DNA from 2 places in the Protofrankia sp. CiP1_Cm_nod2 genome. Region 1 is predicted to be linked to the other one. Evidence: riboswitches for the same ligand, from Rfam matches in the RefSeq annotation. Region 1 holds a riboswitch; the other holds the start of a gene.
What was found. Region 1 has a riboswitch for cyclic di-AMP ahead of NBW84_RS00185 (C40 family peptidase). Riboswitches for the same ligand answer to the same signal wherever they lie in the genome.

Region 1 (5,748 bases):
AGTGCCCCGGCCACCCGGAGTACCGCTGGACGTCCGGGGTGGAGGCGACCACCGGGCCGCTGGGCACGGGCGCGGCGACGGCGGTGGGCATGGCCATCGCCGGGCGCTGGCTGGCGGCGCGCTTCAACCGGCCCGGCTTCGACGTGTTCGACCACGACGTGTACGCGCTGTGCGGTGACGGCGACCTGATGGAGGGGGTCGCGGCCGAGGCGGCGTCGCTGGCCGGCCACCTGGGGCTGGCCAACCTGTGCTGGATCTACGACAACAACCACATCAGCATCGAGGGCGGCACCGACCTGGCGTTCACCGAGGACGTGGCCACCCGGTTCATCGCCTACGGCTGGAACGTCACCCGGGTCGGTGACGCCAACGACCGCACGGCCCTGGGCCGCGCCTTCGAGACGTTCCGCCGCGAGCCGCACCGCCCGACCCTGATCATCGTCGACAGCCAGATCGCCTTCGGCGCCCCGACCAAGCAGGGCACCGCCGCCGCGCACGGGGAGCCGCTGGGGGAGGAGGAGATCCGGGCGACGAAGCGGTTCTACAACTGGCCGCCGGAGGCCCGCTTCCTCGTCCCCGACGGGGTGTACGAGCACTTCGCCGCCGGTGTCGGCAAGCGGGGCCGGGCCGAGCGGGACAGCTGGCTGGCCCTGCTCGGCCGCTACCGGGAGGCACATCCCGATCTCGCCGGCCAGCTCGACCTGCTGTGGGGCGGGCAGCTGCCCGACGGCTGGGACGCCGACATCCCCGTCTTCCCCGCCGACGGCAAGGGCCTGGCCACCCGGGACTCCTCCGGGAAGGTCCTCAACGCCGTCGCTGCCCGGGTGCCCTGGCTGGTCGGCGGCTCCGCCGATCTCGCCCCGTCGACGAAGACCCGGCTGACCGTCGACGGCGCCGGGGACTTCCAGGCCGCCAGCCCGGGTGGGCGCAACCTGCACTTCGGCGTCCGCGAGCACGCGTCGGCCGCGGTGGCCAACGGGCTGTCCCTGTCCGGGCTGCGGCCGCTGTGGTCGACCTTTCTGATCTTCTCCGACTTCGCCCGCGGCGCCCTGCGGCTGTCCGCGCTGATGGAGCTGCCGGTCATCCACGTGTTCACCCATGACTCCATCGGGGTCGGGGAGGACGGGCCGACGCACCAGCCGGTCGAGCAGCTCGCCTCGCTGCGGGCCGTCCCCGGCCTGCTGGTGATCCGCCCCTGTGACGCGGGCGAGGTCGCGCAGGCGTGGCGGGTGGTGATGGGCCTGGAGCAGGAGCCGGCCGCGCTCGTCCTGAGCCGGCAGGCGCTGCCGACGCTGGACCGGGCCCGCTACGCCGACGCCGCCGGGCTCGCCCGCGGCGGCTACGTGCTGGCCGACCCCGCCGACGGCGACCCCGAGGTGATCCTGATCGGTACCGGCAGCGAGGTGCACCTGGCCCTGGCCGCCCATGAGGAGCTGGCCGCGCAGGGGGTGCGCGCCCGGGTGGTCAGCCTGCCGTCCTGGGAGCTGTTCGAGCGGCAGCCCGCGCGGTACCGCGAGCAGGTGCTGCCGCCGGCGGTCCGCGCGCGGGTCGTGGTCGAGCAGGCCGCCACGCTCGGCTGGGAACGGTACGCCGGCCCGGACGGGGTGATCATCGGGATGCGGACCTTCGGCGCGTCCGCCCCGCTGCGGGACCTGCAGACCAGATTCGGTTTCACCCCGCGGGCGGTGGTCGACGCCGCCAGGCAGAGCCTGGCCGCCGTCCACGCCGCCGGTGACCCGGCGTAGACCGTAAGGACACGGATCCGCGGCTTGTGACCATGACGTCGACGGCCGGCTGGCCCCCGGGGCGCTTCCGGGGGCCGGCCGGCCGGTCAGCTGGTCAGCTGGTCGGCCGTTCCGCCCCGGTGTATCCGCGCTCGTTCCCCATCGGCCGCTGTCGGTCGTTCCGCGCTCCGGGTGTCGGGCTTGACCTGGGTAGGCGTACCTGAGACGGTGAGCAGGTCCTGCGGTCGCGCGAGCGGTCCTGGGGCTTGGTTGTACACAGGTTCGTCTGGTGTGCAGTTCACTTGGTACAGGGCTGGTTGGCACAGAGGTTGTACAGGGGCAGATGTGGTGGGTACTGGTAGAATTCTGCGTTTCGACGGGGTTCGCGGCTACGGTTTCATAGCGCCCGATGCCGGTGGCGACGACGTTTTCATGCACGCAAACGATCTTCAGGACGAGAAGCACCTGTTCCAGCCCGGAACGCTGGTGGAGTTCGAGGCGGAGGAGAGTGACAGGGGCCCGAAGGCCTCGGTCGTCCGTCTGATCCGCCGGGCTCCGGCCCGTCCGGCGCCCGTGTATCCGGTGGTCTCCCCAGGTGTGGTCAACGGGCGTTCGAGCGCCGACGACGACGACATGTGCGACGTCCTCACCGTCGGGGAGTTCCGGCATCTGCTGACCGAGACGCTCATCGAATCGGTGCCGACCCTGACCGGCGGCCAGATAAGCCAGATACGGCAGCGACTGACCACCCTCGCGCAGGCGCGCGGCTGGGTCGAGTCCTGACCGACGCCGCTCCGCCCGGGGCCCTGCCTGGCCCGGGGCGGACCGGCGGCCCCGCTGGTGCCCGGGCGTCACTGATGCCCGGACGCTGCGCCGTCCGCGCTGGCCATGCCGCCGGCCGCGGCGTGCGCACGTCCGGGTTCGTGGCGTTGCTTCGGCGGTCCGTGGGCCCACCCGGGCGATCCACTGCGCCCGACAGCGCAAACGCTGTTTCGGGCAGTGCAAATGCTGTGCCCGACAGTGCAAATGCTGTGCCCGACAGCGAAACACAACGGTGGAAAAAATGTTGTTGCCGGTCCGCATCGGCCGTTTCACGATACGCGCTGGTTAACCATGGGAGCGGTGTGTAGCGCCATCACGCTGCGGCCAGCTCGTACCGTCCCGGCAGCCATCCTGGGACGGCCCGCGTAAATGATGCGTACGGTGAGTGTTGTGCGCCGACATGCCGAGAAAACCGCCGCTTGCGGTTACCAAAAGTAGTTCGCTACGTTGGCCGGGCTCTCAACGGCACCGGACCGCACGCCGAGTTCTGTCCACGGTCCGGTGTCTTCCGACTAGCGATCGCCAGGACAGAAGCGGGGGACCCACCTTTCCGCCGGACGTCGCCACCACGGTGGCCGTCCTTGGGGTGAAGTCGGCCGCGCAGGTATCCGCGCGTCGACCGGGCTTCCCGGCCCGAACCCGACAGCTAACCTCGCAGGCGTATGGGAAGGATCATCGTTGCCTGCACACCAGGTGAATTCAGGTCCGGCTGCCGTAGGTCATCCCAGTCCCAGTTCCAGGCGCGGTCGTCATCGCGCGCCCACGACCCGCTCCGCCCTCGGCCGGATATCGGCACGTACCGCGGTTGCCGCCGCGGCCACCGGTACCGTCGCCCTCTCCGGGCTGGCCGCACCGGCCCTGGCGAACGACCGTGGCGCGGGCACGGGCGGGACGGGGTGGACCGACGCCGCCACGGCCGGCACGACCACCGCGGCCGGCACGACCGCTGCCCGGCCCGCTACCTTCACGATCACCCCGGCCGTCTGGTCGGCGGCCTCGTCGCCGGCCGCCGCCGCGGGCGTGCGCACGCTGTCGGCGCAGCCGGTGAGTTTCTCGACGTCCACCAGTGGTTTCGGGGCGAAACTCGTCTATCTGGCGTCGAAGCAGGCCGGAAAGCCGTACGTGTGGGGTGCCGAGGGGCCCCGGGCGTTCGACTGCTCCGGCCTCGTCCAGTACATCTACAAGCAGCTCGGCCGCAGCGTCCCGCGGACGGCCAACGCGCAGTACAACGCCTCCCAGAAGATATCGAAGAATGCCCGGCAGCCCGGTGACCTCATTTTCTTCGGCCGGCCGGGCGGCATCCACCACGTAGGGATCTACGCCGGGAACGGGATGATGTGGGCCGCCCCGCACACCGGGGCCGTGGTCCGGCTCCAGAAGGTCTACACCGGCAGCCATCTGGTCGGCCGTATCAGGTGACCCGCCCGCCCGGGCCGGGCTGGCGGCCACGGGGTGTTCGGGTGCCCCGGGCGGACAGCGCGGGCAACAGCCGGCGGCCGCCGCGAAAATTTCTCCCGGCCACTGCCGGGTAACTGTTCCTGGAGCCCCGGGCAGGTCCGGCGCGGGTCCCGCGCCGGATATCCAGAAAATTCCGGCCGGAGCGCACGGTGCTTCTCCCGGAGCGCTCCGGAAATGACCGGGAAATTTTCTGGACGAATGCGGTCGACGGCCTGCGCCCCGGTCTGCCCGACGTGTTCCAGTCGATCAGGCGCGCTGGGAAGAGCAAACCGTCGGCTGCTCGAAGGAAATGCTGTCCTGGCGCCGCCAGTGAATTTGACGAGCCATTTCGACGATACTTTTGGATGAGAAACTGATCATGTCCAGGGGAAGACACAGAAAACCCGGCCGGTGCAACGGCGCGGCATTGGTGGGCACCGTCGGGCTCATCGGGACGACGGCCGGAATGATGCTGACCGCGGCCCCGGCCAGCGCGGCCGGGCCGTCCGGGCCCGCCGTCGTCGCCGACACGGCCATCGCCCGTGTCGCCGCGAACGCGGGGCTGCCCAGCTGCCGAGGGGTGCCGCTGGGCACCTGGGTGGCGGTGGCGCTCGCGGAGTCCGGTGGCAACGCCAGGGCGCGTAACGCGCACGGTGAGGACTCCCGCGGGCTCTGGCAGATCAACGCGCGGGTCCACACGGGCTGGCTGGCGGGCCGGAACCTGTACGACCCGGCCACCAACGCGTGGGCGGCGAAGAAGGTGTGCGACAGTCAGGGCGTGCGTGCCTGGAGCGCCTACACCAACGGTTCCTACCGCCGTCATCTGGCGCGGGGGAACGCCGCCGCGGCAGCGGCGAAAGCCAGCCCGGCGAGCATGTCGACAACGCGGTCGAGCGCCCCTGTCCCGCCCGTCAGCGGGATCAGCTACATCACCCGGAACTGTTCGCTGCCAGCGTCCACGGCAACCGTGAGAAACGGCAGCAAAATGCGTACCGAGGTGGCCGCGGTACAGCGGCGGCTGACCGGTATCGGATATCCTCTCACCGTCGACGGGATATTCGGCCCGCAGACCACCAGGGTGGTCAAGGAATACCAGCGGCGGCACGGCCTCGCGGCCGACGGAACAGTCGGCGCCCGCACCTACGCCCAGCTGTTCCCGTGCGGCTGACGGCTGGGTGCCACTGACGGCCCTGGGTGCCTCCCCCTCCCTCGGGCACCCGGGGCGCCACCGTCCGCGGGCGGCCACCGTCCCCGCCTGGGCGGGCCGGTGGCCGGCGGCCGCCCGCGGACGTTCGCCCACCAGGCCGCGACCGGCGTGAGTCTGTTGTCGTGTATGTTCATGTTTTCTGGCCGTATCAGCGCATTCTGGCTGTATTGGCGCATGCTGGCAGCATCAGTACATTCTGGCTGTATAGGCGCATTTTTGCCATATCGGCGTACACCGCGACAAACTCGTGCCGATCTTCTCAGGTGAGTGCCAGTTCCTGCGGGACGACGATGACGTCGACGAGCGCGCCGCGCCGCCACACCGTCAGTTCGAGCGGGCGGCCGATGGTGTCCTCCGTCATCAGCCGTTGCAGATCCCCCGGGGTGGCGACCGGCTGCCCGGCGACGGAGAGCACCAGGTCGTCGGCGAACAGGCCGGCGCGACCGGCCGGGCTGCCCGCGACGACCTCGGCCAGCCGCACCCCGTGCCGCCGGCCGGACCGCTCGGCCAGGTGTGGCGGCAGCGGTGCCCGGGTGCTGGCGACCCCCAGGTAGGCGC
Region 2 (5,230 bases), on a different contig from region 1:
GCCGCTGCCGCGAGCCGGAGTGCCAAAGCGCTGGCAGAAGGCCTGGAGAAGGCACAGCCCAGGCCGTACGGGCGACTTCCGGCGCATTCAGGCGGAGCGCGGCCGGATGCTTCCCGGTAACATAACGAGCCATGGCACCGGAAATCGCGATCGACGGTACCCCGGTCGCCAGCACGCGTCCGCCGGGCACAGATCGGTGCGGGCCGCGGCAACGAGATCCACGCGATCGAGGATCCGCTGGATGCGCTCCCCCGCGATGAACGACGCGCCCGAGCCGGTCATGGGCTGCCCCGGCGGCGAGCGGGACGATGTCACCGGGTAACCGAAAACGTCACCGGGTAACCGGAAACCGACGGACGACACCGCTCCCGACGAAGCCGGGAGTGAGGACGACGGCATAGTGCACCACACCCGACAGAACATCCGTACTCACCCGTTGCGGCCGTCCTACCGGACGGGGAGCGTTCGTCATACCCTTCGCGCAACTTCCCGGCACGGCACACGTCCGAATCGGTAAAATATCACCGAACCGGGCATGCCGCGCCCCGACTGTCCACAGGAGCCAGACCGATGCCCATTGCCACCCCAGATATCTACGCCCAGATGCTCGACCAGGCCAAGGCGGAGGCATTCGCCTACCCTGCGATCAACGTCACGTCGAGTGAAACCCTGAATGCCGCACTGAAGGGCTTCGCGGACGCCGGGAGCGACGGTATCGTACAGATTTCCACCGGAGGGGCCGAATTTCTCTCCGGTACCCGGGTGAAGAACATGGTGCTCGGCGCGCAGGCGCTGGCCGAGTTCGCCCACCATGTCGCCAAGGCGTACCCGGTCAACATCGCGCTGCACACCGACCACTGTCCTGCCGGCAAGCTCGACACCTACCTGCGCCCCCTGGTCGCGATCTCCAAGGAGCGGGTGCTCAGGGAGGGCCGCGAGCCGCTGTTCCAGTCCCACATGTGGGACGGCTCCGCGGTCGAGATCGAGGAGAACCTCAAAATCGCCGACGCGCTGCTGGCGGACACGGCCCAGGCGAAAATCGTCCTGGAGGTGGAGATCGGTGTCGTCGGCGGTGAGGAGGACGGCATCGTCGGCGCGATCGACGAGAAACTGTACAGCACGCCCGAGGACATGTGGCGGACCGTCGAGGTCCTCGGCGCCGGGGAACGGGGCCGCTACCTGGTCGCGGCAACCTTCGGAAACGTGCACGGGGTATACAAGCCGGGCAATGTGAAACTCCGTCCGAGTATCCTGCGGGATGGTCAGCAGTATGTCGCGCAGAAGCTCGGGCTGCCAGCCGGGGCCAGACCTCTCGACCTGGTCTTCCACGGCGGGAGCGGTTCCGACCTGTCCGAGATCCGCGAAGCGGTGGATTACGGCGTGATCAAGATGAATGTGGACACCGACACCCAGTACGCGTACACCCGGCCGGTCGTCGACCACGTCTTCCGGAACTACGACGGCGTTCTGAAGGTGGACGGCGAGGTCGGCGTGAAGAAGCACTACGACCCGCGCAGCTACGGCAAGGCGGCCGAAGTCGGCATGGCCGCCCGAGTCGTGAAGGCGTGCGAGGACCTGCGTTCCGCGGGACGCTCCCTCGCCAACTGACCCCGCTCGGGCGGGACGGCCCCACAACACGCTCGCCAGACCGGGCTTCGTCGTCCGGCTGGCGAGCGTTCGCGTGCGGGTGCCGACCCATCGGCCTCCCGGCGCCCGGGTGACCGGATGGCCGTCACCTTTCAACGGCCATCCGTATATGACGCAGGTTCCGGAAAGGTCGCATCATCGTCGGATCACGGCACTGTACGTATGGTCCTGCCGTTCGACGTGTCTTCGGCTGAATCAGCGGTGTTCCGCGCCGCGGGCGCCGGGCCGGCCGGGCCCGGCTTCCGGCCCATAGCACGCGGATCGCCGGCCCACGCACTGGCTCCTATCCGGATAATCCGGCCCCGATCGCCACCGGCACGGCGGGATACCGAGTTTTCCCGGCAATAAAAGTATGATGAAATCAATAAGCGCGCGTACCCGTGCGCTACCATCCGCTCCCGGGCCCCGACAAGAGCCGCCGGCCCGGTGTGCGCATCCTCACGAAGCGTATTCCCCGCTTGTTCGGCGCCCAGCAATTGTTGTTATGGTCTGCGCCGTGCTCGCGACACAGCGAACACACGTCGGGCGGCACGCCGAATCCTGCCCTCGCCCGACGAAAACCCAAACTCGTGGCAGGAACGGGGGACCCACTTCTGGGCGCCGATACCGGGCGTCCTCGGGGTGAAGCCGCACATGCGGCCGGGCAGTCCCAGCCCGAACCCGACAGCTCACTTCGCAGGCGTGGGGAAGGGCATAAAACCAATATGTCCAGTGCACGTTCCCGAAATCGACAGCACGGAACCGGCCGAATCCGGCTGGGCGCGCGGGCGCTGGTAGTCGCTCCCGCGCTGGCCGCGGCGGTCGGCGGAAGCATCGTGATGTCACAGCCCGCCAGCGCCGCCACCACCTGGGCGCAGCTACGCCAGTGCGAGTCCGGGGGGGACTACACCGTCAATACCGGCAACGGTTATTACGGTGCCTACCAGTTCTCGCTGAGCACCTGGCAGAGCCTCGGCTACCCGGGGCTGCCCAGCGACGCCTTGCCAGCCACCCAGGACGAGGCCGCGCTGAGACTGGCCAACCGGTCCGGCTTCGGCCAGTGGCCGGTCTGCGGCCAGGGGATGGGCGCCGACCAGCTGGTGGCGAGCGCCAGCTCGTCCGGGGCCGGATCGCCCAGCACCGGCACCGGCACCGGCACCGGCTCGGCGGGCGCGGCCGGGTCGACCGGGGCCCAACGCTGGGTGGTGCGTCAGAGCGCGCAGAGTCTCGCGGACAACACGCTGTTCACCACCGGGCTGATCTATCAGGTGCGCTCGGACGTACGAGCCTGGCAGCGCCAGATGAACAGGCTCGGCTACCGGATCAGGATCGACGGCCGCTACGGCCCCCAGTCCGCCTTCGCCGCCACCCTCCTGCAGAACTCGCGGGGACTGCAGGTGGACGGTATCTGCGGCCCACGGACCTGGACGGCCACCTTCGACTGAACACGGCCAGCCAGCCAACCAACCGGCCAACCGGCCGAACAGCCGGCCGAACAGCCGGCAACTGGCCGAACGACCCAGCGGTCGAACGGCCTCTGGCGGACGGCACCGCCCACCGGCGGCACGCACAGTCCGCACACAGCCGGCCCACCCGTGGCTGGACATCCGACCGGACCGGGCTGGCGCGCCATGGACAGCGCAGCCACGATCCCCTTTCATGCCAGGCCTCCGGCCGCATCCAGGAGAACCCCGGATGCGGCCGGCCCGGATCCGGCCCGGCAGGGCCGGGGACCGCTCCGGACGGCTCCGCTTCCCGGAGTGCCCCAGAAGTGACAACAAGCACATTCACGATACGAAAGAAACTTCGTCCGTCACCATAAGTCACAGAAATCGGAGAAGGCGACCCCGCCGCGGGGCGGAGTCACACCGTCAGCTACGGTGACACGTTCAAGGCGCTTAGCCCATTCGGGTGATAACAGTCACGTCGGTGTAGTTCATCCGACACCCCGATTTGCTTCGATAGAACCAGACTCGCTAGAGTCCTCCCCACTCGCCGGATCGGTGAGGCCGCCCGGACGGACGCCGAGTCCTGTCCCCGTTCGGTACGGCCCGAGCTACCGCGGAGCCACAAGGACAGGATCGGGGGAACCACCATCCGGACGTCCGTCCACGGAGTCCTTGGGGTAAAGCCGGCAGTGCCTCCTGGTGCCACCGGCCGGGCCTGATTCCCGCCCGCACCCGACAGCTCACCTCGTAGGCGACGGGAAGGACCGACCCACATGCCGTCTGGTGGCAGGCACCGCGCCCCGCAACCTCCCTCCACCGTCATGAAGGTCCTGCGTACCACCGGTGCCGTGACGGCACTCGTGAGCAGTGGCCTGGCTGTCACGACCGCACCCGCAAGCGCCGCGACCGCTGACGACTTCGCCAAACTCCGCCAGTGTGAGTCCGGCGGGAACTATCTGATCAACACCGGCAACGGCTACTACGGCGCCTACCAGTTCGACGCCCAGACCTGGCATGCCCTGGGCTACTCCGGCCTGCCCAGCGGCGCGCCGCCGACGCTTCAGGACGAGGCTGCCTACAAGCTCTACAACGCCCGTGGCTGGTCCCCGTGGCCGTCCTGCGCGTCCAAGCTGGGCCTGAGCCGTAGCGGCCCGGCACCGTCGTCCAGCGGTATCGTCGCCCCCAGCGCTCCCACCACCAGCCCGGTACAGCGTGCGATTACTCCGGTGCAGCCAGCGATGACGCTGGAACGCGCCAAGGCCCTGCTGAACTCCGAGAACTTCACCGGGACGGCGCTGTCCAGCACACTGGCCGGCGAGGTCCGCCCCGACGCCTACGTCTGGCAGAGCGAGATGCGTCAGAAGAGGTTCATCCTCCAGGTGGACGGACGCTTCGGGCGGGAGTCCCAGGGACTGGCATCGCTCTACTCGTATCTGACCCGGGTGGACGACGGCGGCGCTGGAGTGGTCGGCAAGAACCTCTGGGACGTCACCGTCACCAACCCGACCGTCCTGTAGCATACCGGGTGCACCTTTCGTACCATTTTATGACTTTGAAATTTTGCGGCTAAAGGTCACGGGACGCTCAACGCCGTTCCTTTGCCGCCGGGTCGCGGCCGGGTGCCCTGCCCGCCTCGTACCCCGATCAGGTGATGGACCTGCCGGCTCTCCCCCTCCCGGCGGGTCCATCATCTGACGGACTTCCCCCTCCGGCTGGCTGCGCGGCCGGCCGGATCCGGCAGGATGAGCCCCATGACACCCTCGCCCGAACGACCGGATCTGCTCGGTGGCCCACCACCGGCCAAGCTCACCATCGATCCCGCCGCGGCGCAGGCGCTGAGCGCCGGCGAGGATCCGCAGACCGTCGCCGGCCGTTTTCCCGGCTCCAGCCTCGCCTGGGCAACCCTGGCCGAACGCTCCCTCGACGCCGGCAGCCCGGTGACCAGCTACGCCTACGCCAGGACGGGATACCATCGCGGCCTCGACCAGCTACGCCGCGCGGGCTGGCGCGGGCACGGGCCGATCCCGTGGTCCCACGAGCCCAACCAGGGCTTCCTGCGGGCGCTCGCGGCACTGGCCCGCGCGGCCACCGCGATCGGCGAGACCGAGGAGGCCACCCGCTGTCGCGACTTCCTCGCCGACAGCGACCCCCAGGCA

Region 2: another riboswitch for cyclic di-AMP. It lies ahead of NBW84_RS14720 (transglycosylase family protein); the one in region 1 lies ahead of NBW84_RS00185 (C40 family peptidase).

What each region holds. Positions count from the first base shown of each region.
Region 1 is NZ_CAKKTL010000001.1:41,130-46,877, reverse strand. Features, by position in the region: gene tkt (transketolase) at 1-1,745, shown strand, start outside; gene NBW84_RS00195 (cold-shock protein) at 2,070-2,507, shown strand; cyclic di-AMP (ydaO/yuaA leader) riboswitch at 3,057-3,222, shown strand; gene NBW84_RS00190 (hypothetical protein) at 3,296-3,610, opposite strand; gene NBW84_RS00185 (C40 family peptidase) at 3,591-3,965, shown strand; gene NBW84_RS00180 (peptidoglycan-binding protein) at 4,363-5,151, shown strand; gene NBW84_RS00175 (trypsin-like peptidase domain-containing protein) at 5,450-5,748, opposite strand, start outside.
Region 2 is NZ_CAKKTL010000125.1:57-5,286, forward strand. Features, by position in the region: gene fbaA (class II fructose-bisphosphate aldolase) at 571-1,608, shown strand; cyclic di-AMP (ydaO/yuaA leader) riboswitch at 2,196-2,344, shown strand; gene NBW84_RS14720 (transglycosylase family protein) at 2,352-3,071, shown strand; cyclic di-AMP (ydaO/yuaA leader) riboswitch at 3,677-3,842, shown strand; gene NBW84_RS14725 (transglycosylase family protein) at 3,848-4,591, shown strand; gene NBW84_RS14730 (DUF3151 domain-containing protein) at 4,826-5,230, shown strand, end outside.